Verminephrobacter eiseniae EF01-2: one gene and its partner. The protein of the gene in region 2 interacts with the protein of the main gene of each other region in a pairwise test. Links are inferred from orthologs where the notes say so. Each region holds a gene or a part of one and is shown on either strand. Other genes may lie near its edges. The genes, in order: ruvA and ruvC.

Region 1 (7,786 bases), 1.2 Mb from region 2 along the record:
GCTGATGGGCGCTGACATTGTCTATTGAATTGGTAGCATCCAGTGTGTATGAATGTTGCGCCGGCAGTACAGGAACCCTGGGCCGCCGGAGCGTATGCAGTGGCAAGCAAAGACTACTGCAGGGTTTCCTTGGCCGCCACCGGCAAAGGCATGGGCAGCACGGCAATCCCCTCTTCGATCAGTTGCAGCGCATCATGGGGCGTCGCCTGGCCGCGAATCGCGCGCTCCGGCACTTCGCCATGGTGCATGCGCCGCGCTTCCTGGGCAAAGCGCGGCCCTACATCCTCGGTATTGGCCATCAGTTTGCGCGCCAAGGCCAGCCAGGCGGCCTGCGCGCCGGCATCGGCCGCAGCACTGTCGTTTGCCGCCGGCGCTGCGCGCGCGCCGAGGTTCAGCCGCGGGGCGCTCAAACGCTTTTCGATATGCTCGTCCGCGCACAGCGGGCATTGCACCAAGCCGCGCTGCTGCTGGCTGCGAAAGTCCTCCTCGCAGGCAAACCAGCCCTCGAAGACATGGCCTTGCCGACATTGCAGATCAAGCACCTTCATCGCAGTTCAGCCATGGCGGCGCAGCAGGTAGCGATAGACAAAGCCGGGGAATGCCAAGGTCAGGAACAGCGGCCCGGTGATGGCATAAAACTCCCAGCCCTGCGGCGCGATCTGCCCGGCACGGCGCTCCAGCAACAGCGCCAGTCCCCCGACCACAAAGTACAGCACGACCAGTTCGGCCAGCCGCGCGAACAAGGGCTTGCCGGCGCTGGCCACAGGCCCGAGCAGCCCCCAGCGCTGGTTGACGAAGGGCCCATTGGCCGCCATGAAGGCGGCCACGATGATGAGCCAGACGGAGCCGGAAAGAGACATGAAACAACCTGGTTTTCAAAGCAAGCATGCGCCGGACGGGCCGCAGCGTCCACGCCGCCGAGCCACTGCGGATCAGCGGATCAGCGGTGGTGCCGCAGGAGGTGATGGTATCAGTGCCAGCGCCCCGGCCGGCATGGCTCAGTGCCCGTGTTTGCAGATGCCGTCTCGTTCAGACAGCAAACAAGCCTGGCGCTTGCGCGCCAGGCGCTGCGGCGATCCCCAGGTGCCGGAAGGCGGCCTGCGTGGCGATGCGTCCGCGCGGTGTGCGCTGCAAGAAACCCTGCTGTATCAGATAGGGCTCGATCACGTCTTCGATGGTGCCGGTTTCTTCGCCAATGCTGGCGGCGATGTTGTCCAGCCCGACGGGGCCGCCGTCGAAGCGGTGGATCACGGCTTCGAGCAGTTTGCGGTCCATCACGTCCAGGCCCTCGGGGTCTACGTCGAGCATGGCCAGGGCGCGCTCGGCAATGTCCTTGGTGATGTGGCCGTCGGCCTTGACCTGGGTGTAGTCGCGCACGCGCCGCAGCAGCCGGTTGGCGATGCGCGGCGTGCCGCGCGAGCGGCGGGCGATCTCCAGACCCCCGGCGTCATCCATCGGGACACCGAGCAGGCCGGCGCTGCGCTTGACGATGCGCGCCAGTTCTTGCGCGCTGTAGAACTCCAGCCGGGCCACGATGCCGAAGCGGTCGCGCAGCGGATTGGTCAGCATGCCGGCGCGCGTGGTCGCACCGACCAGGGTGAAGGGCTGCAGGTCGAGCTTGATGCTGCGCGCCGCAGGGCCTTCGCCGATCATGATGTCGATCTGGTAGTCCTCCAGCGCCGGGTAGAGGATTTCCTCGACCACGGGCGACAGGCGGTGGATCTCATCGATGAACAGGACATCCCGATTTTCCAGGTTGGTCAGCAGCGCCGCCAGGTCCTTGGGCTTTTCCAGCACCGGTCCGCTGGTCTGGCGCAGGTTCACGCCCAGTTCTGCGGCAATGATGTGGCTGAGCGTGGTTTTGCCCAGGCCGGGCGGGCCGAACAACAGCACATGGTCGAGGGCTTCGCCGCGCTGGCGCGCTGCGCCGATGAAGATTTCCAACTGCTCGCGCGCCTTGACCTGGCCCACGTACTCCTGCAGCAGCTTGGGACGCAGCGCCCGCTCGATCGCCTGCTCCTGGGGCGAAGCGGGCGCCGCAGAGACAACGCGCCGGGCGGGAGCAGGGGCGAAGTCGTCGGTTTGCAGGGTCATCGCAGGGCTTATGGATTGGTCCACGCGTAGTAGTTGGGGCCCTCGTAGGTGTACTCACGATAGTGGGCGATGATGAAGTCCCGCTCGGCCTGGTTGATGGTGTAGAAGGGTACCTGCTTGTAGGAGAAGCGGAATACCGGTGATGTGTTGGCGCTGTGGTCAGGCGATGCGTACCATGCAATGCCCTCGTAGCGGTATTGCGGCATATTGTTTTTCACATCGTCGCGCTCTTGCGCGCTGGCCGTGAAGAAATGGGCGCCACTGTCCGCGCCATAGAAACGGTACATGGGGATGCTGCCCGGCTGAGCCTGTGCTTGTGCGTAAAAGGCCACCCCTTCATACGCAAAGTCGGACAATCTCTGGATCACGTAGTCCCGCTCGGCCACATTGGTGGTGAAGAAATGCGAGCCTGCTCTGTTGTTGTAGAAGCGATGGACTGCAACGCGCTGGTTCGATGCGTCGGCCGGCGCTGCTGCCAGCCATTTTTTCAGTCCGGCCTCATAGGCCACGTCGAACCGGCCAAAGATCTCTTTCGCAGACATGTTGAAACAACTGGAGGTGCCGCCGTACAAGGTGCCGATCACCTTTTTGGCGCTATTGAGCAGGGCCGCGCCGCTGCTTCCGTACTCGGTCGTTCCCCGGTACCAGTACACCTCGTAATAGTTGCCCGTCTTTCCTTCGCAGTCGAACGACCCTGACTGGCTCATCGCGGTGCAGGTGGTCTGCTCTCCCAAACGGCCCAAACTGATCTTCAGCATGTCGCCAGCCGGGTGGTGCAGCGTCGCCACCGAAGAATACTTGGCCTGGGCGCTGGCATCCCAGCCGGCAAAGAAGGCCCCTTCGGGCGGTGCGTCATTGAGCTGGAGCAGCGCGGTGTCGGTGCTGGCCGAGGAATACAGCAGCTTGGCGCCGCCCCGGCGGTGGACAGAGCGGCTCGACAGCGTGCGGCTGCGGCATGAGGACGAGCGGTAGAACCAGTTCGTCTCCAGCGTGTCCGCCTCGGCCTGCGACGAAATGCAGTGGTGGGCGCTCAGGAAATACGGTGTCCCCGAAGATTGGCTGTCGTTGAGCAAGGTGCCGGTGCACGTATAGGCATCGCCCCGCGATACGAAGCTCGTGCGTGCCACGGCGTTGCGCTGGTCGGCATAGTCATTCTCGCAACTGGCGTCCCGGTTGCATGGCATGGCATCGTTGATCTTGGTCTCGAACTCCTCCTGCGTGGGCAGGGCCAGGTTCTCGAAGATATGCGATACGCGGGTCAGCGCCATGTCGAGCGCAGCCACGTCGGCGCCTGCGGGCAGTTCCAACTCCAGCGTGACCTCGTCGGCGCCCAGATCCGGCGTCCACCAGGTCTGGCCGTCGAGGCTGCGGTCGCCGGCCAGCGCGTTGCTCTCGATGCGCTGCAGCACCTCCTGGCCCGAGATCTGGAACACCGTGGCGGGCGCGGCCTGGCGATACAGGCGCAGCACGGCACTGCCGGGCAACTGCCGCACGACGATCCCCAGCCGCAGGCCATGGGCGCCTTCGGCAGAAACGCTGATGGCGGCGACCTGGCCGCCGCCGGCCACAGGCTGCCATTGCAGTTGCTGCAAGGTCGGCGCGGCGTCCACGGCGCGGGCCAGGCCGACCAATTTGCGGGGGCTTGCGTCAGAGACGGCGGACCGGATTTCCTCCTGCTTCAACGCGCCCAGACGGATCCGGGACGGAATCGGGATTGCGCCCACATGGCGCGACTTGACATGCGGCACACCCTGGTCGGCGCTGGCGGGCTGCACCCGGCCGTCCACCTGCTCCACCTTCGCTACCGACGGGGTCTGGGCGGCCGATGGGGCGCCGTCCTGGCCCGCGCCGCCACAGCCAGACAGGAGGACGGTCGCCAAGGCGCCCAGCATGCCCATGCGGGCCACAAACCCGGGATTTTTCATTTCTCGTCCTCACTCAGTAAGGTGGTTGGATGTTCGCAGTGTGCCAAGCATGTGACAAGACGGCACGCAAGCGTCCGGATGCTACTTCGTCAAGGCCTTGAGCGCCCACTTGATGCCGTCGCTGACCTCTACCTGCGCCGGCAGCGCCTTGAGCGCTGCTGCGGCCTCCTTGTCGTTGTAGCCCAAAGCCAACAGGGCCTGCAGGATATCCGCCTGCGCGCCGCTGACTGCGGGGCCATGGCTGGCGCCCAAGTCCGCGCCCAGCTTTCCCTTGAGTTCCAGCAGCAATCGCTCGGCAGTTCTTTTGCCAACGCCCGGCACCTTGACCAGGCGGGCCGCCTCCTGCCGTGCAATCGCCTGGGCCAGATCCGCCACGCTCATGCCGGAAAGTATCGACAGCGCCATGCGCGGCCCCACCCCCGTTATCTTGATCAGCGCGCGAAACGCCTGGCGCTCAGGCGCAGTGGCAAAGCCATACAGCAGTTGGGCGTCCTCGCGCACGATGAACTGCGTGAGCAGGCTGATACGCTCGCCCACGGCGGGCAGATTATAAAAGCTGCTCATCGGCACATTCACCTCGTAGCCCACGCCGTGGCAGTCGAGCAGCACCTCGGGGGGATTTTTCTCCAGCAGAGTGCCGGTCAATTTGCCTATCATTGCTGTCCTTTGTCGGCGCCCGCGCAAACTGCTACAGCGCCATCTTGCCATGTCCGTTGCCTGACTGGAATTATCAGCGTGATCCTGCGCCACACCTTCACCCCGCACGACAACACCCGGTTGACGCAACTGTGTGGCCCGGCCGACGCGCACCTGCGCAGCATCGAAGCCGCCCTGCAAGTGCGCATGGCGCACCGGCACGAGCAATTCAAGATCGAAGGCCCCAAGGCCCGGGCCATGCAGGCCATGCAATTGCTGCAAGCGCTGTATGAAATGGCCGAGCGCCCGATCGCCGAAGACACGCTGCAACTGATGCTGGCCGCAGACCAGGCCCTGGTGGCTGCGCCCGAGGGCGCCATCATGCTCAGCACGCGCCGGGCCGACCTGCGCGCGCGCACGCCCACGCAGAGCCTGTACCTGCAGAACATCGCCAACCACGACATCACCTTGGGCATAGGCCCGGCCGGCACCGGCAAAACCTTTCTGGCCGTGGCCTGCGCCGTGGACGCACTCGAGCGCAGCGCCGTGCAGCGCATCGTGCTGACCCGCCCCGCCGTCGAGGCCGGCGAGCGCCTGGGCTTTCTGCCCGGCGACCTGGCGCAAAAGGTCGACCCCTACCTGCGCCCGCTGTACGACGCGCTCTATGAACTGATGGGCTACGACAAGGTGCAAAAAGCGTTTGAACGCAACGCGCTGGAAATCGCCCCGCTGGCCTTCATGCGCGGACGCACGCTGAACAACGCCTTCGTGATCCTCGACGAAGCCCAGAACACCACGCCCGAGCAGATGAAGATGTTCCTCACCCGCATCGGCTTTGGCGCCAAGGCCGTCGTCACCGGCGACGTGAGCCAGATCGACCTGCCCCCGGGCGCGCTGAGCGGCCTGATCGAGGCCGAACAGGTGCTCAAACGTGTCCAAGGCATTGCGCTGACCCGCTTCACCAGTGCCGACGTGGTGCGCCACCCGCTGGTCGCGCGCATCGTCGATGCCTATGACGCCCCGCGCCGCGCGCCGTCCGCACGCAGTTGATGCACCTGTCGTCATGGCGTTTGCTAGTGTCGCGTCACGGATCAGATGTCGTAGGCTGCGCGCAACCATCGGAGCGCAGCGCAAGGCGCAGCGCGCAGCCAATACCGAGCGTATTGGCAAGCGATGCAACGCCGCGATGCGCTTCGATGGCCAGCGCAGACCGACAGATGATCGGTGACGCGACACTAGGCCGTCCCGCAAAGAACTGCAAATGAAGCCGCGCCTTTCACGCCGGAGCGGCGTTGCAAATCCTTGCGATAGCTGCAAATGTCGCGATGGATTGCGCTTCGCCCTGACACGAAATGCATCGATTCCATTTTGTGCAGCTGCAGCTATTTGCCAGGCGGTGCACCCATGCCCGTGCATCGGGCGCCAGTCGCCACGAAAAGCGAAATGCCCTTGAAACCACTGGCCCTGTCGCTGCAATGGGGCCGCTTCGACGCGGCAGCCGCGCAGCGCAGCGCCCTGCCGCGCCACCTGATCAGGCGCTGGATCCGCCACGCGCTGACCACCGACGCCGAGATCACCGTGCGCATCGTCGGCGCCGACGAAGGCCGGCAACTGAACCGCACCTACCGCAATAAAGACTACGCCACCAACGTGCTCACCTTCGTTTACAGCCAAGCCCCCCTGGTCACGGCCGACCTGCTGCTGTGCGCCCCGGTCATCGAACGCGAGGCGCAACAGCAGGGCAAGCACCTGCAAGCGCATTACGCCCATATGCTGGTGCATGGCACCCTGCACGCGCAGGGCTGGGACCACGAAGGCAGCGCCGACGCCGACGCAATGCAGGCCCGCGAGACACAAATCATGCAAGCGCTGGGGTTTGCCGACCCCTATGCCAGGCAGCCCGGGTAACGGCGGGCAGGGCACTGCCGGGCCGGCCCCGGCTCAACGCGATGAGCGGCCTGAAGAACCGGGTATCGGCCCCGCTCACCGCCATAGCCGTAGCCATCTGTGCCGCAGGCGACCTGATGCCAAGGCCGCAGGCACGGCCAATGATGGCCGTCGCCACCGCAGGCGGCGACGGCAGTGCCCGGGTGGCGCGGCGCATTCCAATCCGTTCACCTCGGGCGCATGGAAAAGACTTGGGCAGACCTCCATCAAACTCGCCTCGCCCAAACTGCTCCGGCTGACGGCGCAACACTCGGGCGGCACATGGGCAACAAGGACATCGGGCTCGGCCATTTGGCGCAGGGCGCCGCCCTTGCGACCCTTGTGCTGCCCCTTGTGCCCACCGATCGGCACACAGCCCGGCTTTGCGCAATGACTGGGGTTTGGGCTTGTGGCGCTGATCGCTGGAGGGCGGTCTGCCGAGGAGGTTTTGGCTGTTCAGATGAAGCCGCGCTTGCCACTCATGGATTTGAACGGTGAGCATCTGCACCATCGCCCATAGCTGAAGACTCAGAGCTTGAGAGTTTTTCCCCGCTGACCGTTGGGAAGTGGCACGAGACTGGCTTGGGCAAGGTATGACGTCAAGCCAGCGCTCCGCGATGCCCCAGGATCAGGCCATGTTCGAAGGCATGGATGTGCCAGCAGCGAGTGCTGGCGCGCCAATGCACCCTTGTAGCGCACCGCCAGCCAGTGCCCCGGCACGCGTGCAGGAGCCCAACCGTTTGCAAGTGGAGCTGCGCGCATCCGACCTGGATTCGCTGCTGCCTGCAGACCATCGGGCCCGACTGGTGTGGCGCTACGTGGAGCAGCAGGATCTGAGCGCGCTGTTCGATGCCATCCGGGCCCGAGGTTCGGCGCCTGGGCGCCGGGCCATTGATCCACGCATCCTGTTCTCGCTGTGGCTGTACGCCACGCTGGATGGCGTCGGCAGCGGGCGCGAGGTCGCCCGGTTGAGCCAAAGCCACGACGCGTACCGCTGGATCTGTGGTGGTGTGTCGGTGAACTACCACGCGCTCAATGACTTTCGGGTGGGCAACGAGGCGCTGATGGACCGCCTGCTCAGCCACAACGTGGCCGCGCTGGCTGCCGTCGGGGTGATCCGGCTGGTGCGCGTGGCGCAAGACGGCATGCGGGTACGCGCCAGCGCCGGGGCGGCCTCGTTCCGGCGCAAGGGCACGCTCAAGGAG
Region 2 (7,793 bases):
TCCAGGCCGAGTGAGCGGGCAGTTCGTTCGCAGGCGCGCAGATCGGCGCCCGCCAGGTCTTTCCCGACGAGGGTTTCAGGGAGCCGCCGTCAGCGCAATCGCCAGCCGCGTGGGCATCCTGAAAGGACTGGTGCGCGCCAGAAACCCCGCCCGCACCCGACACGGGCCGTGGCGCACCGGGAAAGCACAGGGAATCAGCGCAGCGTTGTGTCCATTGGGGCCGGCCTCGCCGTGCCGGGCGATCCGTTCCACCCGGAAAACAGCGCCTCATCCGAGCGCGCCCGGATCACACGGCAGGCGGCGTGCCGTGGCGTTGCCGCCGCGCGCTCACCTCCAACTCCACCTTGGCGCCCTCGACCGCGAGCGCGCAGCACAAGGTGGTGTTGGCCGGGCGGTTGTGCCCCAAGCGCCGGCGCAGCACCTGGCTGACGGCGAGCACATCGGCGCGATCGGCCAGGTAGACGCGCACGCGCAGCACGTCGGCCAGCGTGGCTTGCGCCTGGGCCAGCGCGGCTTCGATGGTGTCCAGCGCCAGTTCGCATTGGGCGCTGGCCGAGGGCGGGAATTGGCCGCTGGCAAAGTCCTGCCCGATGGTGCCGGATACCAGAATATCGTCACCATCGACCACGGCGCGTGAATAGCCGGCCAGTTCTTCCCAGCGCGATCCGCTCTGGATGAAGCGCCGCCCGGCGCCCGGTGCGTTGGTGGTTTTCATAGCGGCTTGAATCCGGTCTCGCGGATGACCTGGCCCCAGTGCTGCGAGGCGTCGATCACCCATTGCTGCACTTCCTTGGCGGGCGCTGCCGCGACCTCGTTGCCCATCTTGGCCAGGCGCTCTTGCAGATCGGGCTGTGCCAGCACGGCGTGCATCGCCTGGTCGAACTGCGCGACGAATTCCGCTGGCAGGCCCTTGGGCCCGAAGAAGGCCAGCCAGGGGTTTTTCTCCAGTCTCTTGAAGCCGAGTTCGGCAAAGGTGGGAATCTCCGGTGCGATGCGGCTGCGCTCGGTGCCCGAACTGGCCAGGATGCAGACCTTGCCGGCGCGGTGGTGTTCGATCAGTTCGGTCATCGAGGCAATGCCTATCGGCACCTGGCCGGCCAGCAAGTCCTGCACCATCGGCGCGCCGCCCTTGTAGGGCACGGGATTGAGCGCCACGCCGAACGACTGCCCGACGATCTGGCCGATGAACTGCGGCACGCTGCCGGCGGCGGGGATGCCGTAGTTCGCCTGGCTGCTGTGGGCCTTCATCCAGGCGCCAAGCGCGGGCAGGGTCTTGATCCGGGTGCTGCTGCCCACGGCCAGCACGTTGTAGTACTTGGCCACGCCAGCCAGCGCAGTGAAGTCGTTCACCGGGTGGTAGCCGGCAGCGGCGACGGTCAGTGGAATGATCACCTGCGTGTGGTCGATGGACAGCATGATCGTGGCGCCGTCGGGCGGCGCGGCCTTGAGCAACTGCGCTGCGATCTGCCCGCCGGCGCCGGACTGGTTCTGGACGATGAAGACCTGGCCGTCCATCTGCTTGCCAAGCCTGTCGATCAGGGCGCGCGCCACCACATCGGTCGCACCGCCCGGCGGAAACCCGACCAGCACGCGGATCGGCCCGGCAGCGGCGGCATAGGGCTTGGCCCGTGCGGTCAGAGGTGCCAGGGGCGCCGACAGTGCGGGTGCCAGCAAGGTGGCAGCCAGGGTCTGGCCGAAATCGCGTCGATTCATCGGGCTTCTCCGCAGGGGTTGCAAACAGGGGTGGCGGGTGGTTGCGCTGCCTGCAACAGCCGCAGTTGCGCCTGGATCAGCAGCACCTCGACCTCGTGGCAGCGCACCAGGCGCAGCCAGCGGGCATCGTCCATGTCGCCGGGGCGCTCGGCGTGCAGGCTGATGCGGCATGAGGCGCCATCGGGGCGTGGGGCGCCATCGGCATGTAGCGTCCCGGGCGTGTGCACGGGCTGCACCGTGGCGCGGATGCGCGCAGTCAGCGCGTTGGGCGAGCGGCCGACATGGTAGACCACGCTCGCTGGAGTACCTGCGCCTTCGGCTACGGTATGGGCGCCTTCGGGCGGCCGGGCGGCGCTCAATGGAGTACCTGCGCCTTCGGCTGCGGTATGAGCGCCTTCGGGCGGCCGGGCGGCGCTCGGGCGCTGCGGCTCCACCACGGGTCGCACCCAGGTGGGCTGGCCGTCGAACAGCGAGTGGCCGCGCACCAGGCCGTCGTCGGCGCTGTCGTCGTCCGGTTCGGTCTGCCAGCAACCCAGCGCCCAGCGGCCGAGTTGGCGGCCATCGGCCAAAAAGGCCAGTGCCAGCGCTGCCGGTACGCAGCAAGTGACCGATGCTCGATGACTGCGGCCGCCAGCCTGGCCAGCCGCCGGGGTGCAGGTTGGGACAGGTTGGTCGATCATCGTGTCAACCGTGCCAGTTCGCGCAAAGCGCCGACCACCTCGTCGGCCTGGTTGTAGAAATGCGGCGCGATGCGGATCACGTCGTTGCGGGCCGATACCACATAGCCCGATTGCAGCATTTGGGCCTCGACCCGCGCCGCGTTCGGAATGTGGATGGCGGTGTTCGCGCCCTTGGCGACGGGCGCACCGCAGGCCCCCGGACTGGCCACCGACAGGCCCAGGCGCGCGGCTTCCTCCAGGGCCAGGGCAGACAGTTCGGCCAGATAGGCCTCGATGGCCGGGATGCCGATCTCGTTGAGCAGGGCCATGCTGGCGCGCGCCGCGCAGGCGCACATCATCGGCGGCGTGCCGGTGTTGAAGCGTGCAGCGCCGTCGGCGAAGTCCAGATGCAGCGGGTCGAAGGCGAACGGATCGACCCGGCCAAACCAGCCCGTGATCGTGGGCCTGAGCCGCTGCGCGAGCGTTGGCCGGACATAGAGAAAGGCAATGCCCGGAATGCCCAGCAGGTACTTTTGCGCGCCGGCGGCCAGCATGTCGAGCTCTTGTGCGCGCACATCGATGCTGACGGCCCCGGCCGACTGGTAGGCATCGACGAACTGCAGCGCGCCCTGCGCCCGCGCTGCGCGGCCGGTGGCCGCGATGTCAACGATCTGGCCGTCGTAGAAGCAGACCTGCGACACCGACACCAGCGCGGTGCGCGCGCCAATGGCCTCGGCGATCTGCGCGCTGGTGCGCGTGCCGCCGGCTTGCGCTTGCACGAAGCGCACCTGCGCGCCGCGTGGCTGCTGCGCAAGCCAGACATGGCACAGCGACGGGAAGTCCAGCGTGGTGGTGACGATCTCGCGCCGTTCAGCGCTGAAGTCCAAGGCCGAGGCGATGCTCGAGGCTGCGTCCGAGACGCTGCCCAGCACTGCCACATCGCCCGGCTCGGCATGGATCATGCGTGCGAACTCGGCGCGGGCCAGCGCCACCTGCTCCATCCAGTAGCCCCAGTCCGCGCCGCGCTGCAGCCAGACCTCCAGGTAATCATCGATGGCGCGGCGCACCGGCAAGCTCAGCGCGCTTTGCGAGCAACTGGAGAGCTGGGCCGTCCGCTGCAAAATCGGGAACAGTTTCCGGTAGGAAGAAAAGGGGTGCTTCATATGACAGCCTTGCGCGCCGGCAAGGCCCTGTGGTGATGGATGGCTGATGCAGCAAAGCGCGAACGACACCCATTGCAGCAACGGCACGGCAACCCCCTCCGCGTGGATCGAAGTGCCGCATTTCGGCTGGGAGCCGCTGCTGGCTGCGGGCGCACCCGGCGTGCGCTTGCGCAAGGGCCAGACACTGTTTTCGCAGGGCCAGGCAGTGCAGCATGTCTATGTGGTCGAGCAAGGGCGCGTGCGACTGATGCTGCTGTCGGCGGCCGGGCACGAAAAGCACCTGGCCATCGTCGGCACGCGCGGCATGGTCGGCGAATGCAGTGCCTTCCTCGACGGACGGCATTCGATGACGGCCATGGCCTCGTCGGACGTGCTGGTCAGGCAGATCGGTCGCCAGCAGTTGCGCGACGCCATGGAGCGCGACCCGGGCTGCCTGCGCCAGGTGCTCTGGCTGGCCAACATGAAGCTGCGCATCATCGCCAACCAGAACCTGCTGCTGAGCCAGGCCACGGCCGCGCAGCGCGTGCTGCACCACCTGGTGCAGTTGGCCGACACCTACGGCCAGGCGGTGGACGGCGGCACGTTGATCGGCGTCGCGTTCACGCACCAGGAGATGGCCAACATCACCGGCCTGAGCCGGGTCATGGTCTCGAACGTGCTGATAGCGCTGCACGAGCAAGGGCTGATCGGTAAAAGCAAGTTGCATTGCGTGATTCGGGACATGCAGGCACTGAGGCGACGCGCAGCCGGTTCGTGAAGGGGCCGGTTGGTCGATGGGGCGCGTCTCGGACTGCGTTGCAGTCTAGACAGGCCGTGCAAGGCCGTATGTCAATGGCTTGACAAGCGCCGCCATTTTTCGCGCGCCCCCAAAGCCAATCACTCAATAACTGCGCCCGCCCTTGTACATCGCATGCTGGCGGCGGTTCAACGGGGTGGCCGCGCCCAGGCGGCCCATGGCAGGGCCGACATGGGCGTGGGTGATGGCCAGCCCCAGGCCGTCGGCCGCATCGGTGCCGGGCAGCGCAGGCAGGTGCAGCAGACGGCGCACCATCTCCTGCACTTGGCTCTTGGCCGCGCGGCCATGGCCGACCACGGCTTTTTTCATTTGCAGCGCGGTGTACTCGGCCACCGGCAAGTGGCTGGCCACCAAGGCCGTGATACAGGCCCCGCGCGCCTGGCCCAGCAGCAGGGTCGATTGCGGATTGACGTTGACGAACACGATTTCGACAGCGGCCGCATCGGGCTGGTAGCGCGCCGCCAGCTCGGTGATCCCGTCGAACAGTATCTTCAGGCGCCCGGGCAGGTCGCCCAGCGCCAGCGAGGTGGTGCGTATGGTGCCGCTGGCCACATAGCGCAGTTGCTGGCCGTCGATGTCCACCACGCCAAAGCCGGTGGTCTGAAGCCCCGGGTCGATGCCAAGAATGCGCATATTGCTGTTTGTTTGATGGCGGCTGGCGCGTGCAGATCATGCGCTTGAAGCCGGGTTTCTTGTGAAGCCCGGCGGACAGCCTTTGCGGCTACCCGCCAGGATGCCGCAGCGAAGGGAAAGCGGCGGCAACGCCATCGGCGTCGAGAGCATTGGGAATGTCGCCGACTGCGGCCATGGCCATCGCTTCCGCTACATCGACCGCATGGCTGCCGGGGTTGTCCTCAAGATTTCCTGCGTGGCGATTTTACAGCAGGCATCCGCAATATGGTTTCAGGCTCACGGACAAGAACCGATTCTGCGCTTCCCCATGGATAAACCCACTTCTTCCAGTTCGCAATGAGCCACGCGGTACTCAGACCACCGGCGCTCTGTAGCACAGATTCCTTTGGAAAGACGACAGGCACCAACCCTGATTTGTGGCCTGAGGCAACGAGCAAGCCAGACCTGCCTTCAAATGAGTCCGCGTCGACCACGATGAAGTCAACAACCGGATCTGGATACCAAGTCAAGCACCCAACTGCGTCGTCCCATTCCTGCTCCGGCGGGGGTACGGAAGGAACCCGCAGAATACAGCCTCGCCGGATAACATCGCTGCCGTAGGTCGTCAAGGTGCGCCAATTGCTCATTGTGTGAGGCCTGTTTTGACGGCTGCTGTTTTTCCAACGCTGTGATTTTACAGCAGGCATCCGCAATATGCTTTCAGGGTCACGAATGAGAACCGATTCCGCATTTCCCCGTGGATAAACCCACTTTTTCCAGTTCGCAATGAGCCATGCGGTACTCAGTCCGTAAACGTAGCCCTTCGGCAGGGATTCCTCTGGAAAAATGACATGCATCAACCCTGCTTTATCGCCTGATGCAACGAGTAAGCCAGAAGCACCGTAAGGATCAGCCCCAAACGGCATCGCCTCGACCACGATGAAGCCCATCACCGAATCCGGATACCAAGTTGGGTCTGGCGGGGATACGGAAGGAACCCGCAGGACACAGCCTCGCCAGATGATATCGGCTTCGTCACCGTATGCCGCATGAGCGTATTCCGCAAGAGTGAACCATTTGTTCATCATTTCCTCAAATTATATCCGCCACTTCGGTCGAGGGAGCGTGGAACAAGTTCCAGGTCGAGGCTCCAGATATCACATTTTCAATGGCATCGACCAACGGCATAAAAATACATGCCATGCCTCGGAAGATCAAGCAATATTATTGTGGAGTTAAACAAACGCCCAGGGCTGGGACGTGCCAACGCCGATCGGTCAGAGCGCCACGCAATCATATTGGTTGCGTGATATAGGTATGGACTTACATGTTCCAGAAATGCATGGATTTGAAATTTCCTACGGTCTGCGTTGTGATCTCGTAACAGGCATCCGTAATATGGTTTCCGACTCACGGACAAGAACCGATTCTGCGCTTCCCCATGGATAAACCCACTTCTTCCAATTCGCAATGAGCCACGCGGTACTCAGACCCCTGGCATCACCTTCCGGTATGGATTCCTTTGGAAAAATGACATATACCACCCCTGCTTTGTGGCCTGAGGCAACGAGCAAGCCAGACCTGCCTTCAAATGAGTCCGCGTCGACTACGATGAAGTCAATAACCGGGTCCGGATACCAAGTGAAAACATCAACTGAATCGTCCCATTCTTGCTCTGGCGGGGATGCGGAAGGAACCCGCAGAATACAGCCTCGCTTGACAACATCGCTGCCGTAGGTCGTCAAGGTGCGCCAATTGCTCATTGTGTGAGGCCTGTTTTGACGGCTGCTGGTTTTCCAGCGCTGCGATTTTACAGCAGGCATCCGCAATAGGGTTTCAGGCTCACGAATGAGAACCGATTCCGCATTTCCCCGTGGATAAACCCACTTTTTCCAGTTCGCAATGAGCCATGCGGTACTCAGTCCGTAAACGTAGCCCTTCGGCAGGGATTCCTTTGGAAAAATGACATGCACCAACCCTGCTTTATGGCCTGATGCAACGAGTAAGCCAGAAACACCGTGAGGTTCAGCCCCAAACGGCATCGCCTCGACCACGATGAAGCCCATCACCGGATCCGGATACCAAGTTGGGTCTGGCGGGGATACGGAAGGAACCCGCAGGACACAGCCTCGCCAGATGATATCGGCTTCGTCACCGTATGCCGCATGAGCGTATTCCGCAAGAGTGAACCATTTGTTCATCATTTCCTCAAATTATGTCCGCCACTTCGGTCGAGGGAGCGTGGAATAAGTTCCAGGTCGAGGCTCCAGATATCACATTTTCAATGGCATCGACCAACGGTATAAAAATACATGCCATGCCTCGGAAGATCAAGCAATATTATTGTGGAGTTAAACAAACGCCCGGGGCTGGGATGTGCCAACGCAGATCGATCAGAGCGCCACGCAATCATATTGGTTGCGTGATATAGGTATGGACTTACATGTTCCAGAAATGCATGAATTTGAAATTTCCTACGGCCTGCGTTGTGATTTCGTAACAGGCATCCGTAATATGGTTTCAGGCTCACGGACAAGAACCGATTCTGCGCTTCCCCATGGATAAACCCACTTCTGCCAGTTCGCAATGAGCCACGCGGTACTCAGACCACCTGCGCTCTGTAGCACAGATTCCTTTGGAAAGACGACAGGCACCAATCCTGATTTGTGGCCTGAGGCAACGAGCAAGCCAGACCTGCCTTCAAATGATTCCGCATCGACCACGATGAAGTCAACAACCGGATCTGGATACCAAGTCAAGCACCCAACTGCGTCGTCCCATTCCTGCTCCGGCGGGGGTACGGAAGGAACCCGCAGAATACAGCCTCGCCGGATAACATCGCTGCCGTAG

The links.
Region 1: the proteins of ruvC (region 2) and ruvA interact in binary tests that used the Escherichia coli proteins (3 or more experiments, as listed by UniProt). The link is inferred for Verminephrobacter eiseniae EF01-2 from one-to-one orthologs.

Annotation. Positions count from the first base shown.
Region 1 is NC_008786.1:4,458,064-4,465,849, reverse strand. The notes cover bases 2,889-5,713. They hold ruvA (Holliday junction branch migration protein RuvA), read right to left. Parts: upstream 4,677-5,713; coding sequence 4,101-4,676; downstream 2,889-4,100. Other genes in these bases: VEIS_RS19695 (PhoH family protein), read left to right, coding at 4,755-5,705; VEIS_RS19705 (trypsin-like peptidase domain-containing protein), read right to left, coding at 2,889-4,019. Outside these bases: VEIS_RS19720 (DUF1178 family protein), read right to left, coding at 114-548; VEIS_RS19715 (DUF2818 family protein), read right to left, coding at 555-860; Holliday junction branch migration DNA helicase RuvB, read right to left, coding at 1,030-2,094; more of VEIS_RS19705, read right to left, coding at 2,103-2,888; VEIS_RS29135 (hypothetical protein), read left to right, coding at 5,732-5,920; rRNA maturation RNase YbeY, read left to right, coding at 6,099-6,563; VEIS_RS31720 (DUF6444 domain-containing protein), read right to left, coding at 6,514-7,176; VEIS_RS19685 (IS1182-like element ISVei6 family transposase), read left to right, coding at 7,217-7,786. UniProt on the Escherichia coli protein: The RuvA-RuvB-RuvC complex processes Holliday junction (HJ) DNA during genetic recombination and DNA repair.
Region 2 is NC_008786.1:3,292,589-3,300,381, forward strand. Bases 3,191-6,022 are described here. They hold ruvC (crossover junction endodeoxyribonuclease RuvC), read right to left. Parts: upstream 4,965-6,022; coding sequence 4,416-4,964; downstream 3,191-4,415. Other genes in these bases: VEIS_RS14345 (aminotransferase class V-fold PLP-dependent enzyme), read right to left, coding at 3,191-3,535; VEIS_RS14350 (Crp/Fnr family transcriptional regulator), read left to right, coding at 3,582-4,292; imm45 (Imm45 family immunity protein), read right to left, coding at 5,186-6,022. In the rest of the region: VEIS_RS14320 (Bug family tripartite tricarboxylate transporter substrate binding protein), read left to right, coding at 1-14; VEIS_RS14325 (RidA family protein), read right to left, coding at 287-715; VEIS_RS14330 (Bug family tripartite tricarboxylate transporter substrate binding protein), read right to left, coding at 712-1,713; VEIS_RS24840 (hypothetical protein), read right to left, coding at 1,710-2,393; more of VEIS_RS14345, read right to left, coding at 2,390-3,190; more of imm45, read right to left, coding at 6,023-6,028; Imm45 family immunity protein, read right to left, coding at 6,302-7,144; Imm45 family immunity protein, read right to left, coding at 7,418-7,793.